Linked DNA regions of Dehalococcoides mccartyi CG5. The main gene of each other region encodes a partner of the protein of the gene in region 2 in a complex. Links are inferred from orthologs where the notes say so. Each region holds a gene or a part of one and is shown on either strand. Other genes may lie near its edges. The genes, in order: pdxT and pdxS.

Region 1 (8,058 bases), 190 kb from region 2 along the record:
TTGTCACCGATATCAGGTATAGTTTGCAGTTCACCAAGACCGGTTTTAGCCAGTGCCCATATATTCCCGTAGTGTCTTGAGAGCAGGGTGGCGGTCTCGTTGCCCACGTGGCGTACACCCAGACCGAATATTACCCTATCCAGCGGGCGGGTTTTACTGTCTGCAATGGCGTCTATTATATTATCCGCACTTTTTTCACCCATACGCGGCAGTTGCAGTAAATCAGCGGTGGTCAAGTAGTACAGGTCCGATACGTTTTTCACCAGCCCCTGCTGTGCCAGTATTACGCTTAGGCTTTCGCCGATACCGCGTATATCCATAGCCCCTCTGGAAACAAAATGTTCAAGCTGGCGTTCAAACTGAGCGGGGCAGGAAACGTTGGTACAGTAGTGCATAGCTTCGCCTGCGGGGCGGTATATTTCCCCGCCGCACACCGGGCAGGCAGGGCGGTTAAGGTTCGGGTTAAACAGAGATTCTTCCATTCTGAAGGGTTTTGATTCGGGGTTGCGTTTACTCAGTACCGGTGCAACTACCTCAGGTATTACTTCACCTGCCCGCTGGATAATGACCGTATCTCCTTCGCGGATATCTTTGCGGAGTATATCATCTTCATTATGCAGGGCGGCCTGTTTTACCACTACTCCGCCCACATTTACCGGCTCAAGTACGGCAAAGGGGTTTAATGTACCTGTACGGCCTACAGATATGCCTATTTTCTTCAGGCGGGTCATGACCTGTTCAGCCGGGAATTTATAGGCTATGGCCCAGCGGGGTTCACGACCTACGTCCCCCAGCCGGTGTTGCAGAGAGACGGAGTCCACCTTGAAAACTACTCCGTCTGCTTCATAAGGCAGTGAAGCCCGGTTTGCTGCCATCTGGCGGTAATATTCTTTGGCTTCTTCCATGGTGTTTACCAAGCGGTTAAGTGGATTTATCCTAAAGCCAATTTTGCTGAAATAATCCAGTATTTGCCAGTGGCTGTCAGGCAGCAGGCTGTCTTCTGAATATCCTAAAGCATAAATAAATATATCCAGCGGTCTTTCGGCCGTAACTGACGGGTCAAGCTGGCGGAGTGAACCGGCGGCGGCATTGCGTGGGTTGGCAAAAAGAGGCAGCCCTTTATCCGCCCTTTCGCGGTTGAGTTTGGCGAAGCCATTTTTGGAAAGATATACTTCACCCCTTACTTCAAAAACAGGGGGTGCGTTTGGTTCGGCGTTTAATGGTATGGAATGGATAGTCCGCAGGTTTCGGGTAATATTTTCACCCTGAAATCCGTCACCCCGGGTAGCACCGGTTGCAAATTTTCCGTTCCGGTAGGTAAGGGCTACCGCCAGGCCGTCCATTTTGGGCTCGCAGTCTATCTGAAAAGAAATATTACCCAGCAGTTTCTTTACCCGCTGGTACCAAGCTTCCAGTTCTGTATCTGAAAAAGCATTTGCCAGAGAAAGTAACGGATAAGGGTGGTTTACAATCCCGAAAGCTTTAAGCGGCTCTGCCCCGACTTTTTGGGTGGGTGAGTCCGGGGTAACCAGTTCGGGGTGGGCTTCCTCCAGTTCTTTCAGGCGGCGGATTAGAGTGTCATACTGGGCATCAGAGATTTCAGGATTATCCTGAACGTAATATAGCTGGTTATGGCGGTTTATTTCACGCCTTAGGTTTTCTACTTCAATCAAGGGGGAAAACATATCTTCCATACAGGTTATTAGTATATCACAGCCTATGTTTAGAGCAAGTACAAAAGTATAGCCCCTTACGTTTAACGGGGGCTTGCGTCAGACGCCGTTCTAAGTTAAACTAAAACCAGATTTTTGTGAGAGGGAGCTAGAAGAATGGCTGAAGTTCGGGCTTTTCATGGATTACGTTATAACCCTATGTTTGTTGATGATATGGCAGATGTTATCTGTCCGCCTTATGACATTATCAGCCCTGAACAGGAAAAGGCCCTTAAAGAGCGTAGCCCCTATAACTATATACGTCTTGAATACAGCCAGCCCACCCCTCAGGATAATATTGTAGATAACCGCTATACCCGGGCAGCTGCCATACTGGAAAAATGGATTGGCGAACGGGTAATGACTGCCGAAAAAAAGGCGGCCATATATATACATGACCATTACTTCAGTGTGTTTGGCAAACAGTACAAAAGGCGGGGTATTATTGCCAGAGTGCGGCTTGAGGAATGGGACAGGATGGTTATCCGCCCCCACGAAGGCACACTCGCCGAACCCAAACGGGATAGAATTAACCTTATTTCAGCCGTCCGTGCCAATACCAGCCCGGTATACGGACTGTATCAGGATACTGAAAAAGATATAAACCGGGTACTGGAAATACAGACCGGCGGCAAACCCACCGTCAGTATGAATATTGAAGGCGAACGCCACGAACTCTGGGTAGTAACTGATGAATCAGCCATATCCAAGGTAACTGCTTTGTTTGATAAGAAACCCGTCTATATAGCAGACGGGCATCACCGCTATGAAAGTGCTCTGACCTACAGGCGTGAACGTCTGGCGGGTAACCCGCAGTTACCCTCTGATGATCCGGTTAATTTTGTAATGATGACGTTGGTAGATTTTGCCGACCCCGGTTTGGTAGTTTTGCCGGCTCATCGTCTGTTGGGCGGTATGGATGCACGTACTCTTTCAAACCTGCAGACCAAACTGGCTTCGTTCTTTGACGTAACAACTATACCTGCCAAACTGCCTGCGGCTTGGGATACTTTAGACAAAGCCTTTAAAGAAGAGGGTAAAATCCGTCTGGTCATGTATGGTTTGGGAGGCACTGAAAACTTTACCATTTTGACACTGAGGGATTTGGAGACTGCCAGCAAACTCATGCCTTACTTCCATTCGGATATTTACAAAAAACTGGACGTGAGCATACTTGACCATATTATCCTTGAGGAGCTTATGGGGTTGAAGACGGTGGAAGACCCGCGCATAGCTTTCAATTTTGACCGTAATGACGTCGTTTCGCGGATAAAGTCAGGTGAGTTCCAGTTGGCCTTTATTCTGAAGCCCATGAAGGCCGAGGTTATCAAGGCTATTTCAGATGTATCAGACCGCATGCCCCGTAAATCTACTTATTTTTTCCCGAAGTTACCCTCCGGGTTGGTAGTTTACCGTTTTGAATCAGAGGCAATTGCCAAGAAGTAAGCTATCGGGTTATTAAAACAAAGAAGGGGAGGTTAAAACCTCCCCTTTATTAATTTACATAAATATTTAATCAGGCTTTATAAGTTTTAGCCATTTGGACAAAGTACCGATGAAAGCGGTTATCCCCAGAGAGTTCGGGGTGGAACGATATAGCCAGCAGGTTATTCTCCCTTACGGCTACAATAGTGCCGTCCGGCAGTTTGGACAGTATTTCAACACCCTTGCCGGTTTTTTCTACCAGAGGGGCGCGGATAAATACCGCCGGAAAATCAGCTTCATCCAGTCCTTTTACCTTCAGCATCGCTTCAAAGCTATTTACCTGCCGCCCGAAGGCATTTCGGCGGACGGTAATATCCATGAGCCCAAGCGGTTTGACTCCGGAAATATCTCCCGGCAGTTCTTTGGCAAGGCAAATCATGCCGGCACAGGTACCCCAAATGGGCATTCCCTTTTTTGCTAAAGCTTTTATGGGCTCTGCCATGCCAAATATATCAAGGAGCTTGGTTATGGTGGTGCTTTCACCGCCGGGTATAATCAACCCCGAAAGCTCTGGCAGTCCTTCGGCCTTGCGCACTTCCACCGCTTCTGCTCCGAGCGTACCCAGCATATTTAGATGTTCACGGAATGCCCCTTGCAGGGCCAGTACCCCAATTTTCATTTTTCCCCTCAAATAAGCAAGGCTACCAGCAATTTAAGCGGTAGCCTTGCTTATGTTTCCCAAAGACTGAGAAGCTAGATTTTTACTACCTGAACCATTTGAACATCCGGCAGGGATAGCAGCTGCTGACGCTGTTTTTCCGGCAGAGGTTCGTCCAGAGCCAGTATCATAAGGGCTTGCCCGCGGGCTTTCTGGCGGCTGAGGTGCATATAGCTTATATTTATATCCGCATCACCGGTTATCTTACCGGCAGAGCCGATAAGTCCGGGGCGGTCTATATGGTCTGCAAACAGAAAGTAACCGCCGGTGGGTACAATATCTATCCAGTAATCATTCAGCTTTACAATATGAACATCACCCCGTACCAGACTGCCGGCGACAGTATTGGATTTGCCGTTGTCGGTATCTATAGTAACGGTAATCAGGCTGGAGAAATTCTGGCAGGTGGATTCTTTTTGTTCGGTTACACCCAGCCCTCGCTGGGAGGCTACGATATCAGCATTAACCACGTTCACCCGTTCTTCGCTGATATGTTCAAGTATACCGCCCAGAACCAGAGCTTTCAGGGCAGTGGTATCATAAGCGGCCAGTTCACCGCAGTACTTGATGGTAACATTCTTCATATGGCCATCAGTCAGCTGGCTTACCAGACTGCCCACTGTGCGGGCAACCGGCATGAAGGGGCCGACTACTGGCAGGCTTTCAGCCGAAATATAGGGTGCATTTACGGCATAACGGGCGGGGCGGCCTTCAAATACATCTATTACCTGTTTGACCACGTCAGAGGTGGCCAGTTCCTGAGCTTCGGCAGTGGAAGCCCCCAGATGAGGGGTAACGATAATATTATCACACTCAAAGAGGCAGCTCTCGGTGCATGGCTCTTTGGAGAATACGTCAATAGCGGCACCGCCGATGCGCTTTTCCTTAACGGCCTTGGCTAGTGCTTCTTCATCTATAATGCCGCCGCGGGAGGTATTGATAAGGCGGACGGTGGGTTTCATCATTTCCAGTTCCTTGGGTCCGATAAGGCCCTTGGTCTGACCGGTCATGGGAACATGCAGGGTGATAAAGTCAGCCCGCTTCAGCAGGTCTTCAAAAGGCAGCAGTTCCACCTGCAGTTTTTTGGCACGTTCCATAGATATAAACGGGTCATAACCTATAACCCGCATTTCAAGGGCCAGGGCGCGTTTGGCTATTTCAGAACCGATATTACCCAAGCCTACAATACCCAGAGTTTTACCCTTCAGTTCAGAGCCCACAAATTCATTGCGTTTCCACTGGCCGGATTTTAAACTGGCGTTGGCTCTGGGAATATGGCGGGCCATAGCCAGCATAAGGGCCAGTGTATGTTCGGTAGCGGAGATAGTGTTGCCGGTGGGGGCATTCACCACGATAATACCATTACCGGTGGCGGTTTTGAGGTCAATGTTATCTACGCCCACGCCGGCCCGGCCGATAACCTGAAGTTTTTTACCGGCGTTGATAATATCAGCGGTGACCTGAGTCTGGCTGCGTACCAGCAGGGCGTCATACTCACCGATAATGCTTATCAATTCTTCTGGTTTAAGGCCGGTCTTTACATCTACCTGTGCAATCTCCTTAAGAGGGGCTAACCCTGTTGCGGAGAGTGCATCGCTTACCAGTACTTTTTTCATTTTAACTCCTGAAACCTGCCTTGGGCAGGGCTAATTTAAGGTTATCCAGTGTAACTTTAATATCATTTTCAGTTACCCAGCCCAGATGGCCGATACGGAAAATCTTGCCTTCCAGAGGGCCCTGTCCGCCGGCCAGTACGGTGTTATATTCTTCCCGCATTATCTTTAAGAGCTTCTTTACATCCAGCCCCTCAGTGGCCACAATGGCGGTCACGGTGTTGGATGCGTATTTCTCTTCGGCAAGCAGGGTCAACCCCAGTTCCTTGACGCTCTTGCGGGTAAAGTCTGCAATTTTCTGGTGGCGTTTGAAGATATTCTGCATACCCTCTTTTTCCATCATAATTAGAGCTGTATGCAAAGCTACAATAACTGAAACACAAGGAGTCCAGGGTGTCTGGCCTTTTTCAATGCTGGCTTTGTGTTTGGCCAGATCCCAGTAGAAACGGGGCATCTTGGATTCGGCATTGGCCTTCCATGCTTCAGGGCTGACGGAAATAAAAGCCAAACCCGGGGGAACCATCCAGCCTTTTTGTGAGCCGGAAACAACTACGTCACAACCCCATTCATCAACCGGCAGGTTGATGGAACTGAGGCTGGAAATGGCATCTACCAGCAGCAATTTGCCGGCGCCCTTGATTACAGATGCCAGAGGCTTAAGGTCATTGGTAATACCGGTGGAGGTTTCGTTGTGGGTAACCAGCACCGCTTTTATTTCGGGGTGTTCGGTCAAGGCTTTTTTAACCAAAGCCGGGTCTGCCGCTTTGCCCTGCTCAAAATTCAGGGCAATTATTTTAGCCCCGAAAATGGAAGCAATCTTGGCAAAACGTTCGCCGAATACGCCTATGGAAACGCTAAGTACGGTATCACCGGGGGACAAAAAGTTGACAGCCGCGGCCTCAAGGCCGCCGGTACCTGAGCCAGTGAGCACCAAGACATCATTTTTAGTCTGGAAGAAATACTTCAGTTTTTCAGCTACCTCTTTCATGATAGCGGCCATTTCGGGTCCGCGATGGTTTATCATCTGTTGGCCCATGGCTTTTAAGACTTCTTCAGGACAGGGGGTAGGTCCGGGAATTCTCAGGTTTTGCATACTGGCTCCTTTTTTAATATTACCTTTAGTATATAAAAAATATTACTTTTAGCAAAATTTTAAATAGCTTTGGAGTAACGTCTCTTGCCGGCTTTTATTATGTCTCCGCATTTTACAGGAGTATTTTGGTCAGATATTTTTTCGGAATTTATTTCTACGGCACCCTGTTCAAGCAGGCGGCGGGCTTCGCTTTTACTTTTAGCCAGACCTGAAAGGATAATAAAATCTATTACACCAGTGTTTTGCCCGTTTTCCAGACGGCATTCCGGCATATCTTCCGGTATCTCGCCCCGCTGTACCACCCGGGTAAACCGGGCATCAGCCTCCTGGGCGGCAGTTGCGTTATAAAGCTGGGTTAGCAGCTCACTGGCAAGGCGTTTTTTAAGTATCATGGGGTTTACCTGCCCGTTTTCCATCTGAGCCTTGAAATCGGCTATTTCTTGGTCGGGTATATCCGTTACCAGTTCAAAATACTGGAGTATCAGTTCATCCGGAATAGACATGCACTTGCCGAATATCTCTGACGGGTCTTCGGCTACGCCTATGTAGTTACCTAGGCTTTTGCTCATTTTGTGGACGCCGTCAGTACCTACCAGTATTGGCACCATAAGTACCTGCTGAGGTTTCTGCCCCACCATTTCCTGAAGCTCTCTGCCTACCAGCAGGTTAAATTTCTGGTCTGTACCCCCGAACTCCACGTCAGACTTCACCATTACGGAGTCATAGGCCTGAAGCATGGGGTAGAGCAGTTCGGTTACGCTGATGGGTTTGCCGGCGGCATATCTCTTGGCAAAGTCATCTCTGGCCAGCATTTGGGCTACGGTGAATTTGGAAGAAAGGCGGACTACGTCTTCCAGTTTAAAATTGCCGTACCATTCGCTCTGCCAGCGGACTTCGGTTTTATCTTTATCTACAATCTTGAAAAACTGTTCCAGATAGGTTTTGGCGTTTGCCTTTACCTGTTCGGCTGAAAGCATGGGGCGGGTGACGGATGCACCCGAAGGGTCACCAATCTGGGCTGTCCAGTCTCCCACTATCAAGACTACCTGATGCCCCAAATCCTGAAGCTGGCGAAGTTTCCGCAGGGCTACCATATGCCCCAGATGAATGTCAGGTGAACTGGGGTCAAAGCCTTCTTTAAGGCGGAGTTTACGTCCCGAAAGGAGTAGTTTTTTAAAATCTTCTTCTACAATTACTTCGGCTACACCACGTTTTAAAATCTGGTCTATCTGGTTTTCAGATTGGTTCATTCGGTATTACCTCAGTATGTCTCTGGCTTTTAATATATCAACTGAAATTTGGGCTTTCAGGGCTTCGGCATTTGCAAAACAGACTTCGGAACGCAAAAACTCCACAAATTCCACTTTAAGGGTTTGTCCTTTTATGTCTCCCTTGAAATCCAGCAGGTGAACCTCAAGGCGGTGTTCCTCCTGCCCGAAGGTGGGGCATGAGCCTATATTTGCTACGGCTTTATATTCTTTTTCAGCTAGAAAGGCT
Region 2 (3,379 bases):
TACCCCTTTGAAAACGCGGCGGGGATGGAGTACCCCCGGAGGCAGTTTGTCTTCGGCCAAATCCGGCGGGCCGAAACAGAATACATCTGTATTAGCGATAGGTTTGGCGGCAAGTCCGGTACCCAGTATGTCACGGATTACCCCGCCAATTCCGGTAGCGGCACCGCCGTAAGGCTCAACCGCTGAAGGGTGGTTATGGGTTTCAGCTTTGAAGCAGACCCCCCATTCGTCATTAAACTCTATCACCCCGGAGTTATCTACAAAAACAGATAAACACCAGGGCTTGTTAAGCTCGGCGGTGGCTTTGGCTATAGTCTGCTTAAGCAGGTTATTTATAATCTGGCCGTCGTAATCCAGCATGGCTTTAAAGGTTTTATGGCAGCAGTGTTCGCTCCAGGTTTGGGCCAGAGTTTCCAGCTCAGCATCAGTGGGTGCCCGTCCCAGTTTCAGGTAATGCTCATAGATAACGGAAAGCTCCTGATGGCTTAAGCTGTATTCTTTGCCCAGTGACGCCATGTTATCCTTCAGTTTTTCGGCCAGCAGGTCAATTTTCTTAAGTTTAAACGTATACTCCGGGTTGGGAGGGAAGGGATTTGAACTGCTGGTAACCACGTGCTGGACAATGGGGTTTATAAGTAGCTTGTTGCCGATGGTTTTCAGTTCATCAGCTGAAATCTCGCCCTTAAGCAGGTAGCGTTTGGCTGTTCGGGCGGCAGTTATGCCTTTTATACCCAAATCCGAAATGGCTTTGAGTATGGTTTCCTGCACCGGGTCGGTCACTCCGGCGTTATAGGTAACTTCTATAGCCGAAAACCCGTCAGCTTCGGCTAGCGGACAGTTGGCATCGTATTTAAAGGTTTGGATTATTTGGTCTGAAAGAAGCTCCCCGGATATGGTCAGCACTTCACTGTCTGAAAGGTTTCCCTCCAGCCAGTAAACATCTATCACTCTTACTTCAGAAACTGAGGTTATACCAAGGTCTTGTATATCATGGCAAACACCGTTACCTTTGGGATCCGGCCACTCCGGTTTCAGGGAGACTTCTATTCTATGCACTTTTTACCAACCCCGCTGGGAAATAAGTTTATCGGGATCTATCTGTTTAATATCCAGACCGGGCATGGCATCACCCAGACCCTTAGATACCTCAGCCAGTATTTGGGCATCTTTATAGTGGGTCACAGCCTTTACTACTGCTTTGGCCATGGCCGAGGGGTTTGATGATTTAAATATACCTGAGCCCACAAATACCCCGTCAGCCCCCAGTTGCATCATCAAGGCCGCATCGGCCGGGGTAGCTACTCCGCCGGCGGCAAAGTTCACTACCGGCAGTTTGCCGGTCTTATGAAGTTCAAGCACCAATTCCAGAGGTGCATTTATCTCTTTGGCATAAGCGGACAATTCGTCAGGTGACATGGACTGTACCCTTCTGACAGAGCCCATAACGGAACGCATATGCCTTACCGCTTCCACAATGTTGCCGGTACCGGCTTCGCCTTTGGTGCGTATCATAGCCGCACCCTCGCCAATCCGCCTTAGGGCTTCGCCCAGATCACGGCAGCCGCAGACGAAGGGGACTTTAAAGTTATGTTTCCAGACGTGGAAATTTTCGTCAGCTGGGGTAAGCACTTCGGACTCGTCAATGTAGTCCACCCCCATGGATTCCAGTATTTGGGCTTCCACAAAATGGCCGATACGGCACTTGGCCATAACGGGTATGCTGACTACTTTCATAATCTGCTCGATAATAGTGGGGTCTGCCATGCGGGCTACCCCGCCGGCCGCTCTGATATCCGAAGGTACGCGTTCCAGTGCCATAACGGCACAGGCACCTGCTTCCTCTGCTATTTTAGCCTGTTCGGGGGTAGTTACATCCATAATTACCCCGCCCTTCAGCATTTGGGCCAGGCCAGATTTTACTTTGAAAGTACCGGTTTCCATATCTAATCTCCCCTGAGGGCGCTTTCCGCCCTGTCCTATTCGGCTATATTCTACTATTTATGCCCCTTTGGGGCAAACATAATCGCAATATTATTACTGCACTCACCTGTTAATAAGGTTTAGTCTTTGTGCTATACTTTTGTAATCAAAAGGCAAATTTTCAAGTAAAAACAGGGAGGATTTGGTGAATATTTTCAAAGCTATAATGGGTATGTGTGATACCTCGCCTTTAGCTGATGATGTCTGGAGTTTAATGGATAGCCAGATTGCTCTTGATTTAGCCAAAGTGCCGGCGCTGTCTGAAAAGGGCGGGGCAGGTTACATGGCGGGTAAGGGGCTTGCAAAACCGGTGCTGGTAGTCCGCGGTCAAGATAACAATCTTTATGCCTACGAAAATGCCTGTCCCCATGGCGGACGCAAAATTGACCCCATGCAGGGTGAAGCCAAACTCCGCTGCTGCAGTGTAAACCACTCTACTTTTGATTATAACGGCAAGGTTCTTTCCGGACCTGCCCAGCATAAGCACGAGCTAAGGCGTTTGCTGACCAGCCAAGCGGACGGCAAGCTTCTTATCAGTGTCTAATATTCAGGTTTAAAAAGGCTCTGCGGAACTGCTCTTGGTAGTGACGGAAATATCCGTTATGCTATACTATTGCCTGCGCCAGCGTGGCTCAGAGGTAGAGCAGCGGTTTCGTAAACCGCCGGTCGGAGGTTCGAATCCTCTCGCTGGCTCCATTCATTTTTGATGAGGTATGAAGCTAGAATGAGCAAATTTATAGACAGGCTTAAGAACGTATCCAAGGGCTATGTGCGCCCTATGGGTTTTAATGCAGTTGCCTCTGCTCCCCAGCCCAAAATGTTGCTGGCGGTGGAACTGGGCATTGAAGATTTGACTGCCAAAGAAGTATTTGGCGGGGCAGATGTAGTACTTCTTTCCACCGGCAAAACCGGTGCCAAAAAACTGAAAGAAGCCGCCGGTTTACTGGGAGATACCGTCTGGGGCGTAATGCTGGGTGATAAAGCCGATGAAGCTGAAAAGATGGCCAAGGCCGGTGCTGATTTTGTGGTTTTCAGCCCTGATGCCGAGGTATCGCCTTTAACCGCTCTTGAAAAGACCGGTAAAATAATCATGCTGGAAAATAATCTGACTGATTTTATGATAAGGGCGGCGGATTGTCTGTCAGTGGGGGCGGTTATTGTAGACGGCCAGCCGGATGTTTTGTCTCTCAGCTGGCGGAAGATTATGCTCTATCAGCGTTTTGCAGATATCCTGTCAAAACCCTTTTTGGTAAGGGTAAGTGCAAATATCAGTTTGCCGGAGCTTCAGGCACTCTGGGCTTTGGGTATAGATGGCGTACTGACAAATGGCAGTGAAGGCTTAAGCGGGCTTCGCACCATTATAGACGGGGCAGAGTGGGCGGCCAAACGCAAGCGCGGA

Evidence for each region.
Region 1: the proteins of pdxS (region 2) and pdxT are in contact, whole or in part, in a crystal structure (PDB 2ISS), measured with the Thermotoga maritima proteins. The link is inferred for Dehalococcoides mccartyi CG5 from one-to-one orthologs. Residues at the interface, in WP_004081493.1 of Thermotoga maritima: Met1, Glu2, Ile3, Lys4, Lys5, Gly6, Thr7, Ile9, Ile10, Gly13, Phe14, Glu16, Met17, Phe18, Lys19, Gly20, Gly21, Glu36, Glu37, Ala38, Gly39, Ala40, Val41, Met72, Ser76, Ile77, Pro78, Val79, Gly98, Asp100; in WP_004081494.1 of Thermotoga maritima: Val8, Gln9, Gly10, Asp11, Arg13, Glu14, Glu17, Lys30, Leu31, Gly45, Gly46, Glu47, Thr49, Thr50, Arg53, Ile54, Glu57, Met58, Arg105, Asn106, Arg110, Gln111, Val112, Glu113, Ser114, Phe115, Glu116, Thr117, Phe118, Val119.

The regions. Positions count from the first base shown.
Region 1 is NZ_CP006951.1:445,658-453,715, forward strand. The notes cover bases 2,023-4,760. They hold pdxT (pyridoxal 5'-phosphate synthase glutaminase subunit PdxT), read right to left. Parts: upstream 3,817-4,760; coding sequence 3,229-3,816; downstream 2,023-3,228. Other genes in these bases: X794_RS02325 (DUF1015 domain-containing protein), read left to right, coding at 2,023-3,158; serA (phosphoglycerate dehydrogenase), read right to left, coding at 3,891-4,760. Outside these bases: NAD-dependent DNA ligase LigA, read right to left, coding at 1-1,685; more of X794_RS02325, read left to right, coding at 1,830-2,022; more of serA, read right to left, coding at 4,761-5,471; X794_RS02340 (pyridoxal-phosphate-dependent aminotransferase family protein), read right to left, coding at 5,473-6,561; tyrS (tyrosine--tRNA ligase), read right to left, coding at 6,621-7,811; X794_RS02350 (bifunctional riboflavin kinase/FAD synthetase), read right to left, coding at 7,818-8,058. UniProt on the Bacillus subtilis protein: Catalyzes the hydrolysis of glutamine to glutamate and ammonia as part of the biosynthesis of pyridoxal 5'-phosphate. The resulting ammonia molecule is channeled to the active site of PdxS.
Region 2 is NZ_CP006951.1:260,718-264,096, forward strand. Bases 1-2,884 are described here. They hold pdxS (pyridoxal 5'-phosphate synthase lyase subunit PdxS), read right to left. Parts: upstream 1,942-2,884; coding sequence 1,060-1,941; downstream 1-1,059. Other genes in these bases: purL (phosphoribosylformylglycinamidine synthase subunit PurL), read right to left, coding at 1-1,056; X794_RS01290 (ubiquinol-cytochrome c reductase iron-sulfur subunit), read left to right, coding at 2,126-2,524; X794_RS01300 (hypothetical protein), read left to right, coding at 2,705-2,884. Outside these bases: more of X794_RS01300, read left to right, coding at 2,885-3,379. UniProt on the Bacillus subtilis protein: Catalyzes the formation of pyridoxal 5'-phosphate from ribose 5-phosphate (RBP), glyceraldehyde 3-phosphate (G3P) and ammonia. The ammonia is provided by the PdxT subunit.